Regions from separate parts of the Sphaerotilus montanus genome, predicted to be linked through region 2. Evidence: predicted binding sites of a transcription regulator. Region 2 holds the regulator's gene; the other holds the start of a gene.
What was found. Region 2 encodes FNR, which switches genes on or off when oxygen is low (the NO sensors DNR and NnrR bind a similar motif). Its sites were predicted from a motif close to TTGATNNNNATCAA; they were not measured.

Region 1 (5,373 bases), 4.3 Mb from region 2:
TCGCACCTGCAGCCCGACCGCAAGGGCGACCCTGAACTTCCCCTGTCCGATGCCGACCTGGAGGGCAAGCTGCTGGAGCTGGCCGGGCCGGTCATCGGTGACGCCGCCGCCCGCACGCTGCTGGCCCACCTCTGGACCCTGAACACCAGCGAGACCCTGCCATGACCCGACACGCCTTCATCTGCGACGCCGTTCGCACCCCTTTCGGCCGCTATGGCGGCGTGCTGGCCAGTGTGCGGGCCGATGACCTGGGCGCCGTGCCGCTGGCGGCGCTGATGGCGCGCAACCCGACGGTGGACTGGCAGGCGGTCACGGACGTGGTCTACGGCTGCGCCAACCAGGCCGGCGAGGACAACCGCAACGTGGCGCGCATGAGCGCGTTGCTGGCGGGTCTGCCACTCGAAGTGCCGGGATCGACCGTGAACCGCCTGTGCGGCTCCGGCCTCGACGCACTGGGCACGGCCGCCCGCGCCATCAGGAGCGGCGAGGCAGGCCTGATGATCGCCGGCGGCGTGGAGAGCATGTCGCGTGCGCCCTTCGTCCTGCCCAAGGCCGAGTCCGCCTTCTCGCGGTACAGCACGGTGCAGGACACCACCATCGGCTGGCGATTCGTCAACCGCCTGATGAAGGCGCGCTACGGCGTCGATTCGATGCCCGAAACGGCCGAGAACGTCGCCACCGACTACCGCATCGACCGGGAGTCCCAGGACCGCATGGCGCTGGCCTCGCAGCAGAAGGCGCTCGCCGCGCAGCAGAGCGGCTTCTTCGACGCCGAGATCGTGTCGGTCCACATCCCGCAGAAGAAGGGCGATCCCCTCGTGGCGAACCGCGACGAGCACCCGCGCGACACCACGCTGGAGGCGCTGGCCAGGCTCAAGGGCGTGGTGCGACCCGAGGGCACGGTGACCGCGGGGAATGCGTCGGGGGTCAATGACGGGGCCTGCGCGCTGCTGCTGGCCGACGAAGCCATGGCGGCGCGGCACGGCCTGGTGCCAAGGGCGCGGGTGGTAGCGATGGCGACGGCGGGTGTGCCGCCGCGCACCATGGGCATGGGGCCGGCGCCCGCGACGCGCAAGGTGCTGGCGCTGGCGGGGCTGGCGCTGGCCGACCTGGACGTGATCGAACTCAACGAGGCGTTCGCGGCGCAGGGGCTCGCCGTGCTGCGCGACCTGGGCTTGCCGGACGACGATCCGCGCGTGAACCCGAACGGTGGTGCCATCGCGCTGGGCCACCCGCTGGGCGCGTCGGGCGCGCGGCTGGCCACCACGGCGGTGAACCAGTTGCACCGCACTGGAGGCCGTTACGCGCTCTGCACCATGTGCATCGGCGTGGGGCAGGGCATCGCGGTGGTGCTGGAGCGGATCTGACGGGTGAGCGGAATGCGATGATCGTGCGGCTGCTGATCCTCGTGCTTGTCCCATGTCCACTCCTCTGGAACGCCGCCTCCTCCCCTTCATCGCCTGCCAAGGCGCCTTCTCGACGCTGATCGGCTTCGCTGGCGTACTCGTGTTTGCGCAGAGTGGCTGGACGATGGCCGTCGTGTTCACGGCGGTGATGCTGACGGCCACGGTGGTGTGCATCGTCGGCGCCTTCGCGCTGGGGCGGCGCTGGTCGTTGCAGCCGGTGCACCTGATCCGCGCCGGCTTCCTGCTCCCCGCGCTGGTGCTGCTGCTGGCGCAGGACGCGCCGTTGTGGCTGGCCGTGGCGATCGGCGCGTTCATCGGGCTGACCTGGGGCGCGCGGCTGTGGCTGGAGCTGAGCCTGCTCGCCGACGCCGACCGCGACCCCTACGCGGCCCACACCACCGTCTGGACCGTCTTCGCCGGGCTGTGCGCCACGCTGACGGTCACGCTGTTCCTGTCGATGACCGGTGAACGCGCTGCGGCGGTCTATGCCAGCTATGCCGCGCTGGCGCTGGTGGCCGCGGTCTGGGCGCCGCGCCGGTTGCCGCGCACGCCAGCGATCCATTGGGAGCGCCCGATGGCCGTGGTGCGGCAGCCCGGTTTCGTGCGCTGCCTGCCGCTGTACGGGCTGGAGTCGGGACTGATGGGCGTGGGCATGGTGCTCGGGGCCAGCGGCGCGGTGCAGGCGCTCGGTGTCGTGAGCCACTACGGCTGGACGGCCAGCGCCGCGACGGTGTTCGGCGGCCTGGCGCTGTTCGCGCTGCGCGGCCGTCGACATGCTGGCAACCGTCTGCGCTGGATGGCGCTGGCCGCCGTCGGCATGGTCGCCGCCCATCTGCTGCTGGGGGCGAGCGTCTGGCATCCGGCGCTCTACGTTGTCCATCTGCTGACACTGGCCGCCGTGCAACCGTTCTGGGCCGCCAGCGAGCAGGTGCTCAACCAGCGGCTGCTCGACCTGGAAGGCGCGCTGGCGGACCGGATCGTCGTGCGCGAGGTCGTGCTGTGGGCCTTCCGGATGCTGGCGCTGGGGGGCTTCTGGTGGAGCGTGCAGGGCTGGTCGCCGGTGCGGGTGCTGCTGCTGGGGGCGGGGCTGATGGCGGTGGCGGTCGTCCTGGAGTGGATGGTCGGCCGTGCCTGGCTGCGCCGTGACGAAGCGGGAGCGATTCCGGATGACGCCCGATGAATCGTGATGAATGGTGATGGCTGGTCCTGAAGCGAAAATACGCGGCAGACGCTCTGCATAATCGTCTCCAGAAGCCGGCAGTCATTTCTGCTGCTGGCAGCAAGGAGTCTGCGTTCATGACCCGGCCTGATCGAAAGACATTGCAGGAACCTGGAAGTCGGCGGATTGTCCGGACCGGCCGCACCATCGACGACATCAATGCCGCGGCCCGCGCCGGATTCCAGCCGCTGGTGCAGTTCTTGCGGCCGAGTCCAGACGTCCATTTCAGTGTGGCGATATTCCAGAACCACGCCACAGGCGAGATTCAAGAGTTGTCCTTTGATCTGCGTGAATGGCCCAGTGATGGAAAACTGGTCGCTGGCGGGTCGTATTACCCCTACCATTTCCCCAGTCCATTCGCCGCCTACCTGCTGCCCCGCGACCTCGTGGTCGGCGAGGAAGTGTGGCTGGACGACCTGATCGAGGATCTGGTGGCCGCCAGGGGCAGCAACGGCTTCCGTCCGCGCTTGTCCGCTGCTCCTGCCGTGTGGAATGGTCGGGGATTTGACATCCTCTTCGATCCCGTTCAGGACGCCGAATGCTGGATCGGATAGCGGTCGCGGTTTCAGCCCCGCTTCGTCGCGATCAGCGACTGCACCACCGAGCCTTGCAGCCGCGGCCGGTCCGCCTCCTCCTCCTGCAGCGGCTGGACCTCCACCATTGATGCCATGCAGCGCCGCGACAGCTCCTGGTAGACCTGCGTGCCCTCCAGCTTCCACGCGACTTCGTCGTCTGTGAGGTCGCGCAGCTTGCGCGCCGGCGAGCCGACCACCAGCGTGCGCGGCGCCACCTTCTTGCCCGCCGGCACGAACGCACACGCGGCCACGATCGCCGCCTCGCCGATCTCCGCCTCGTCCATCACGACCGCGTTCATGCCGACCAGCGCGTCGCGCCGCACGGTGCAGCTGTGCAGCACGGCGCCGTGGCCGATGTGGCCGTTTTCCTCGACGAGGGTGTCCTGGTTCGGGAAGCCGTGGATGACGCAGGTGTCCTGCACGTTCACGCCCCGGTGCAGCACGATGCGCCCGAAGTCGCCGCGCAGGCTGGCGCAGGGGCCGATGTAGCAGTCCGGGCCGACGATCACGTCGCCGATCAGCACGGCGGTGGGGTGGACGTAGGCGCTGGGGTGGACGACGGGCGTGACACCTTCGAGGCTGTAGCAGGGCATTCGGGAACCTTTCGGGGCGGTCAGGGTTTGTCTGGAGGGGGTTTGACTTGCGTCAGTGCAGCGCTGCAATCTAATATCTACCGAACGGTCGGTCAATTCAGAACGACCCGATGCGGTCACGAGGAGATCACTGCATGCCGGAGTCCCTGGTCCTGAAAGCGCAAGACGGCGCCGTGCTGACGCTGACGCTGAACCGCCCGGCGGCGCTCAACAGCTTCACCACCGCGCTGCACCGCGAACTGTTCACCGCGTTGGACGATGCCGCGTCGGATGCCAGCGTGCGCTGCGTGGTGCTGACCGGGGCAGGGCGGGCGTTCTGCTCGGGGCAGGATCTGTCGGACCCGGTGGTCACGCCGGACCTGACGCCCGGCGCGCCGCCCAAGGATCTCGGCCACGTCATCGAACACTATTACCGCCCGCTGGTGCTGCGGCTGCGCTCGATGCCGGTGCCGGTGGTCGCGGCGGTCAACGGCGTGGCGGCCGGGGCCGGGGCGAATCTGGCGCTGGCCTGTGACCTCGTGCTGGCGGGGCGCTCGGCCAGCTTCATCCAGGCGTTCACCAAGATCGGGCTGGTGCCGGACACGGCGGGCACCTGGCTGCTGCCGCGGCTGGTCGGTCGGGCGCAGGCGCTCGGGCTCGCGCTGCTGGGCGACAAGCTGCCGGCGGCCGAGGCCGAGCGGATCGGGCTGATCTGGCGCTGTGTGGACGACGCCGCACTGCAGGCCGACGCGCAGGCCCTGGCGCAGAAGCTCGCCGCGATGCCGACCGCCGCGCTGGTCGCCACCCGGCAGGCGATGGACGCTGCGCAGGGCATGGACCTCTCCGAAGCCCTCGACGCCGAGTGCACGCTGCAGCGCCACTTCGGCAGCGCACATGACTACCAGGAAGGCGTGGCCGCGTTCATGGCCAAGCGCGCCCCGACCTTCACCGACCGCTGAACCGCATCCCGGAAGACCGCTCCGACATGACCCCACAAGACACCGCCGACCACGTCGGCACCGGGATGATGGCCAATGACCAGGCCTGCCAGGCGCTCGGCATCCGCGTCACCCACATCGCGCCCGGCCGCGCCACGATGACCATGACCGTGCGCCCCGACATGCTCAACGGCTTCGCCATCTGCCACGGCGGGCTGATCACGACGCTGGCGGACTCGGCCTTCGCCTACGCCTGCAACTCCTACAACGAACTCACCGTGGCCTCGGGCCTGTCGGTGGACTTCGTGGCGCCCGGCCGCGAGGGCGACGTGCTCACTGCGGTCGCCGAGGAAGTCTCGCTCGCCGGCCGGACCGGCGTGTACGACGTGAACGTCACCAACCAGCGCGGCGAGCGCATCGCCGTGTTCCGCGGCCGCTCGTACCGCATGAAGGGCCGGCCGACCGTGCCGCCCGCCGCCTGAATCCAGACCAAGAAGACCAGGAGACCCTGCCCATGCCCGTGCGCCAACCCGCCCCCGGTGAGCTGGAACCAATCGAGACCGCCAGCCGCGACGAGGTCGCCGCGCTGCAGCTCGACCGCCTGCGCTGGACGCTGCAGCACGCCTACGACAACGTGCCGCACTACCGCGCCGCGTTCGACGC
Region 2 (5,373 bases):
GGGTGAACTTGTTCTGTTCGGGGTCGAAAATGATTCTATGTCAGGCACACCAGGCCGCCAGGGTATCGGTCCAGAGCGCGTGTCCGAACGACCAGCCCACCAGCACCACGATGGTCGCGCCCGCCATCCGCAGCGACAGCGACGCCGGCGACACCTCGCCACGAACGCCCGCGGAACGCAAGGCAGCCGGTACCCAGCGCAGCCAGAGCGCCGGCCCCGCGAGCAGCCCCAGCACACTGGTGCTGGCGAAGACGGCCATGACGGTGGCCCCCTCGACAGGGGTGGAGGCGACCGACGCCATCAGCAGCGCCGCATGCAGCAGACCGCAGGGCAAGGCCGGCCACAGCAGACCCCAGGCGGCGGCTTTCACCTCGCCCGGCATGCGGATGCGGGCCGCGCCGTCCGGCAGGGCGGGACGTCCGCGCCGCTCCAGCCAGGCCGCCAGGCTCTCGGGCAGCGCACCCTTCAGGAGCATCCACAACCCCAGCAGCAGCAGGAAGACCTGCAGCCCGGTCCAGACCGGCCGCAGCCAGCCCGCCGACGCGGCCAGCCAGCGCAGCCCCCCCACCAGCGAAGCCGCCAGCGCACCCGCCACGGCATACGCCACCAGACGCCCCACCAGCATGCCGGCCACGGCGCCAGACGGCTGCTCGGGTTTGCAGCGCCGGGCAATCGCCGCACAGCCAGCCCCGCACATCGCCGCGCAATGCGGGGTACCGGCCAGCCCCATCAAGGCTGCTGTCAGCAGCAACGCACCCGTCATCCGATCACCTCGACGCCCTCGATCTGCCTCAGATCACCTTGGAAAACCGCTCCCGGCTGCGGTCGGCCCGCAGGTGCCGGTCGAAGACCATCGCCACCGAGCGCACGAAGTACCAGCCCAGCGGCGTGACCTCCAGCCCGTCCTCGTGGAGCGTGACGAGGCCGTCGTGCGCCAGGTCCTGCAGCGCCTCCAGTTCCTGCGCGAAGTACTGTCGCACATCGATCAGGTGCGCCAGCGCCACCGACTCGTAGCTCAGCCGCCCGTGGCACATGATGGACATGATCACCGCCCGCCGCACCAGATCATCGCGCGTCAGCGCCAGCCCGCGCACCACCGGCAGCGCATCGCCCTTGAGCAGGTCGTAGTACTCGTCCAGCGTCTTGGCGTTCTGGCTATACGTGGCCCCGATGCGGGAGATGGCCGACACGCCCAGGCCGATCAGGTCGCAGTCCGGCTGGGTGCTGTAGCCCTGGAAATTGCGGTGCAGGCGACCTTGGCGCTTGGCCTGCGCCAGTCCGTCCTCGGGCAGCGCGAAATGGTCCATGCCGATGTACTGGTAACCATGGCTGACGAAGCCGGCCAGCGCCTGCGCCAGCATGCCGACCCGGTCCGCGCCGCTGGGCAGTTCGGCCGGCACGATGCGCCGCTGCGGCTTGAAGCGCGTCGGCAGGTGGGCGTAGCCGTACATCGCGATGCGGTCCGGCCGCAGCAGCGCGACCTGGCGCACCGTGCGCTCGAAACTCTCGGGCGTCTGGCGCGGCAGGCCGTAGATCAGGTCGACGTTGATCGACTCGAAGCCCAGTTCCCGCGCGTCGCGCATCAGCGCCTCGACCTGCGCATGCGGCTGCACCCGGTGGACCGCCTGCTGCACCGCCGGGTCGAAGTCCTGCACGCCGAAGGAGACCCGGTTGAAGCCGAGCTCTTTCAGCAGTGCCAGCCGGTCACGGGTGACGGTGCGCGGATCGATCTCGATGGAATGCTCGCCCTGGGGCAGCAAGCGCACCCGGGCGGCGATCATGCCCACCACATGGCGGAGCTCGTCGTCGTCCAGATAGGTGGGCGTGCCGCCGCCAAAGTGCAGCTGGGACACCTGGGGCGCTTCGCCGAGCGCCTGGCAGACCAGGTCCAGCTCATGCTCCAGCGCCTTCAGGTAGGCCGCCACCCGGCTGTGGTCGCGCGTGACGATCTTGTTGCAGGCGCAGTAGTAGCAGACCGACTCGCAGAACGGGATGTGCACGTAGATCGACATCGGCACCCCCGCGCCGCCCACGCCCCCCAGATCCCCGCGCTGCGCCAGCGCCTGCGCACTGTGGCCAGCGGTGAAGGCCTCGACAAACCGGTCGGCCGTCGGGTAGGAGGTGTAGCGTGGCCCCGGCACATCCATCCGCGCCAGCAGCGCATCGGTCAGTTCCGGCGCAGCCACTGCCAGACTCGGCGCACCAGATTCGGCCGATGTGTCAGTGCGGCCACGGGAAAGTGTCGTATGTTCCATGGCACGCACTGTGCCGTCCCCGCGCCCGCCAGCCTTGACGCAGCTCAAGTGTGCTGCACGGCGGATGCACAAGAATCAGACAAGCTTGATCAACAGGGTTTGCAACATGCACGAAACGTCTACCACCCCACGCCTGGACGCCCTCAAGGTCGCCTGCTCGGCCTGCAACCTGCGCGAGCTGTGCCTGCCCGTGGGTCTGTCGGACGAGGAGCTGACTTCGCTGGACAACATGATCGGCACCCGCCGCGCCGTGCGCCGCGGCGAGAGCCTGTTCCACGCCGGCGAGACCTTCGCGGCGCTGTACGCGGTCCGCACCGGCTTCTTCAAGACCATCGTCTCCGCATCGGATGGCCGCGAGCAGGTCACGGGTTTCCAGATGGCCGGCGAGCTGCTCGGCCTGGACGGCATCAGCACCGACCGCCACTCCTGCGATGCCATCGCGCTGGAGGACTCGCAGGTCTGCATGATTCCCTATGGCCAGCTGGAGACGCTGTCGCGCGAGTTCACGCTGCTGCAGCACCAGTTCCACAAGATCATGAGCCGCGAGATCGTGCGCGACCACGGCGTGATGCTGCTGCTCGGGAGCATGCGGGCGGAAGAGCGTCTGGCCGCCTTCCTGCTCAACCTGACGCAGCGCCTGCAGGCACGCGGCTTTTCCCCGTCGGCGCTGGTGCTGCGCATGACACGCGAGGAGATTGGCAGCTACCTGGGCCTGAAGCTGGAAACGGTCAGCCGCACCTTCTCGAAATTCCAGGACGACGGTCTGCTCGAAGTCAAGCAGCGCGACATCCGCATCCTCGACCAGGCAGCACTGCAACAGGTCGTCAACGCAGCCAACTGCTGAACCGCTCGCCTGATGACCCGGCCGCAGCCCCTCAGAGGTGGTTGCGGTAAGGCTTGTTGAGGACGTTCGGCTCGACCAGGATCAGCTGCGTCAGCGCACTGCCCAAGCCGACCACCACCCAGAACACGAAGAAGGCCACGGTGTAGACCGCCTTGCGGTCGATCTCCACGGAGGCGCCGCCCAGCCAGTGCAGATCGCCGGGATCGACCAGCGAGAACACCAGCATCTCCAGCACGCCAGCCATCAGGAACGCCGGCCACGCCACGGCCGCCAGCCGCCGGGTGGGCGACGACATCGGGGGCACCATGTCCGCTGGTTCGGCCGCCTCGAACCGCTCGACCTCTTCGTCGGACGAGAGAAGCGGATCGGCCACGGTCATTTGACGCCCCCTGTGGCGGCATGGTTGCGCGCCTGCATGGCTGGCTGGTGCGCGGCGTCGGGTGTGGCGACCACCACGCTCTCCAGCACCGGATCCGGATAGCGGATCGCCAGACCGAGCGTGACGAAACTGGCCACGACCACGACCAGCGGGCCGCCGATCACCAGCCACACCATCTTGTACTTCCACCAAGGCATCGTGTCCTTGCCGGAGGGGGTCGTGTAGCTTGTCGTCATGCAGGAACTCCTGGATAAATACGGTCGCAGACAGTGTGCACGCCGTTCAGCGAGGCACGATGAAGGTCGACTTCTCGCGGACCACCGCGGGCGCACCCTTGGCATCCACCCGCTCGACATCGAAGTGGATCTCGTGCGAGCCCGGGCCTGCCTGGGTTGCCGCCTCGAACCCGGCCTGCACCGACACCGTCACCCATTGCGCCTCGGCAGGCCCGACCTCGATGTCGCTGGTCTGGTCCACCTTCAGGTCCGGCAGGCCGCTGGCAGCGATGCGGAAACGCTGCGTCTGCTCGGTCGCGTTCATGATCTGCAGACGATAGACGTTCTCGATGCGCCCTTCATCGACGATGCGGGCCAGCGTTGCCCGGTCGCGCACCACGTCCACGCGGAACGGCGAGCGCAGCCACAGGCTGGTGCCCACGGCCCCGACGATCAGCACGAGGATGGCCGTGTAGATCAGCACCCGCGGCCGGAAGGCGCGGCGCCACATCTGGGCACGCGTGAGGTGCTGCTGCAGGCTGTGCTGCGTGGCATAGCGGATCAGGCCGGGCTCGTAGCCCATCTTGTCCATGATGCCGTCACAGGCGTCAATGCAGGCCGAGCAGCCGATGCACTCGTATTGCAGGCCGTTGCGGATGTCGATGCCCGTCGGGCAGACCTGCACGCACACGCCGCAATCGACGCAGTCGCCCAGGCCCTTGGACTTGGGATCGACCTTCTTGCCACGTGCGCCGCGCGGGTCACCGCGTTCGGCGTCGTAGCTGATGATGAGCGTGTCCTTGTCGAACATCGCGCTCTGGAAGCGCGCGTAGGGGCACATGTACTTGCACACCTGCTCGCGCATGAAACCGGCGTTGCCATAGGTGGCGAACGCGTAGAACAGCACCCAGAACCACTCCCACGGCCCCAGGCCCAGCGAGAGCACCGAGGCACCGAGCGAGCGGATCGGGGTGAAATAGCCGACGAAGGTGAAGCCCGTCCAGAGTGCGAACAGGATCCAGGCAAGCTGCTTGCCGCCCTTGCGGAGGATCTTCTCGCCGTTCCAGGGGGCTGCATCCAGGCGCATGCGCTGGGCACGATCCCCTTCGAAACGGTGTTCGAACCACAGGAAGATCTCGGTGTAGACCGTCTGCGGGCAGGCATAGCCGCACCACAGACGCCCGGCCACCGCGGTGAACAGGAACAACGCGTAGGCCGAGATGATCAGCAGACCCGTCAGGTAGATGAAGTCCTGCGGGTAGAGCACCAGCCCGCCGATGTAGAACCGGCGGGTGAGCAGGTCGAACAGCACGGCCTGGCGGTCGTTCCACTGCAGCCAGGGCATGCCGTAGAACACGATCTGGGTGATCCAGACCAGCGCCCAGCGCCAGTTGGAAAAGAAGCCATGCACCGCACGGGGATAGATCTTCTTGCTCTTCTGATACAGGGAAACAGTCTTCACTGCCCCCTGCACGGTCGTCGATGTATCTGTGCGGCTGTCCATGGTTAATTTTCGTACTGATGCAGGCACTGGACCTTGATCAGCATCACTGCGGCGCAGCCAGGGCCGTCTTCGGGTCGCCCTTGTGCGACAGGCTCCAGACATAGGCCGCCAAGACCTTGGTCTGCTCGGGCGACAGGCGCGAGGCGTGCTGCGGCATGACGTTGGTCTTGCCGCCG

Region 1: BDD16_RS20490 (phenylacetic acid degradation protein PaaY) is a predicted target of FNR. The motif match lies at 3,836-3,849, and genes of this name have one in related genera.

The regions. Positions count from the first base shown of each region.
Region 1 covers NZ_JACCFH010000001.1:4,484,261-4,489,633, reverse strand. Annotated here, with positions in the region: gene BDD16_RS20510 (MmgE/PrpD family protein) at 1-165, shown strand, start outside; gene pcaF (3-oxoadipyl-CoA thiolase) at 162-1,367, shown strand; gene BDD16_RS20500 (hypothetical protein) at 1,420-2,586, shown strand; gene BDD16_RS20495 (hypothetical protein) at 2,703-3,179, shown strand; gene BDD16_RS20490 (phenylacetic acid degradation protein PaaY) at 3,191-3,793, opposite strand; gene BDD16_RS20485 (enoyl-CoA hydratase-related protein) at 3,928-4,731, shown strand; gene paaI (hydroxyphenylacetyl-CoA thioesterase PaaI) at 4,758-5,192, shown strand; gene paaK (phenylacetate--CoA ligase PaaK) at 5,225-5,373, shown strand, end outside.
Region 2 covers NZ_JACCFH010000001.1:145,467-150,839, forward strand. Annotated here, with positions in the region: gene BDD16_RS00660 (urease accessory protein UreH domain-containing protein) at 41-763, opposite strand; gene hemN (oxygen-independent coproporphyrinogen III oxidase) at 792-2,255, opposite strand; gene fnr (fumarate/nitrate reduction transcriptional regulator Fnr) at 2,362-3,099, shown strand; gene BDD16_RS00675 (hypothetical protein) at 3,131-3,472, opposite strand; gene BDD16_RS00680 (hypothetical protein) at 3,475-3,714, opposite strand; gene ccoG (cytochrome c oxidase accessory protein CcoG) at 3,761-5,197, opposite strand; gene ccoP (cytochrome-c oxidase, cbb3-type subunit III) at 5,241-5,373, opposite strand, start outside.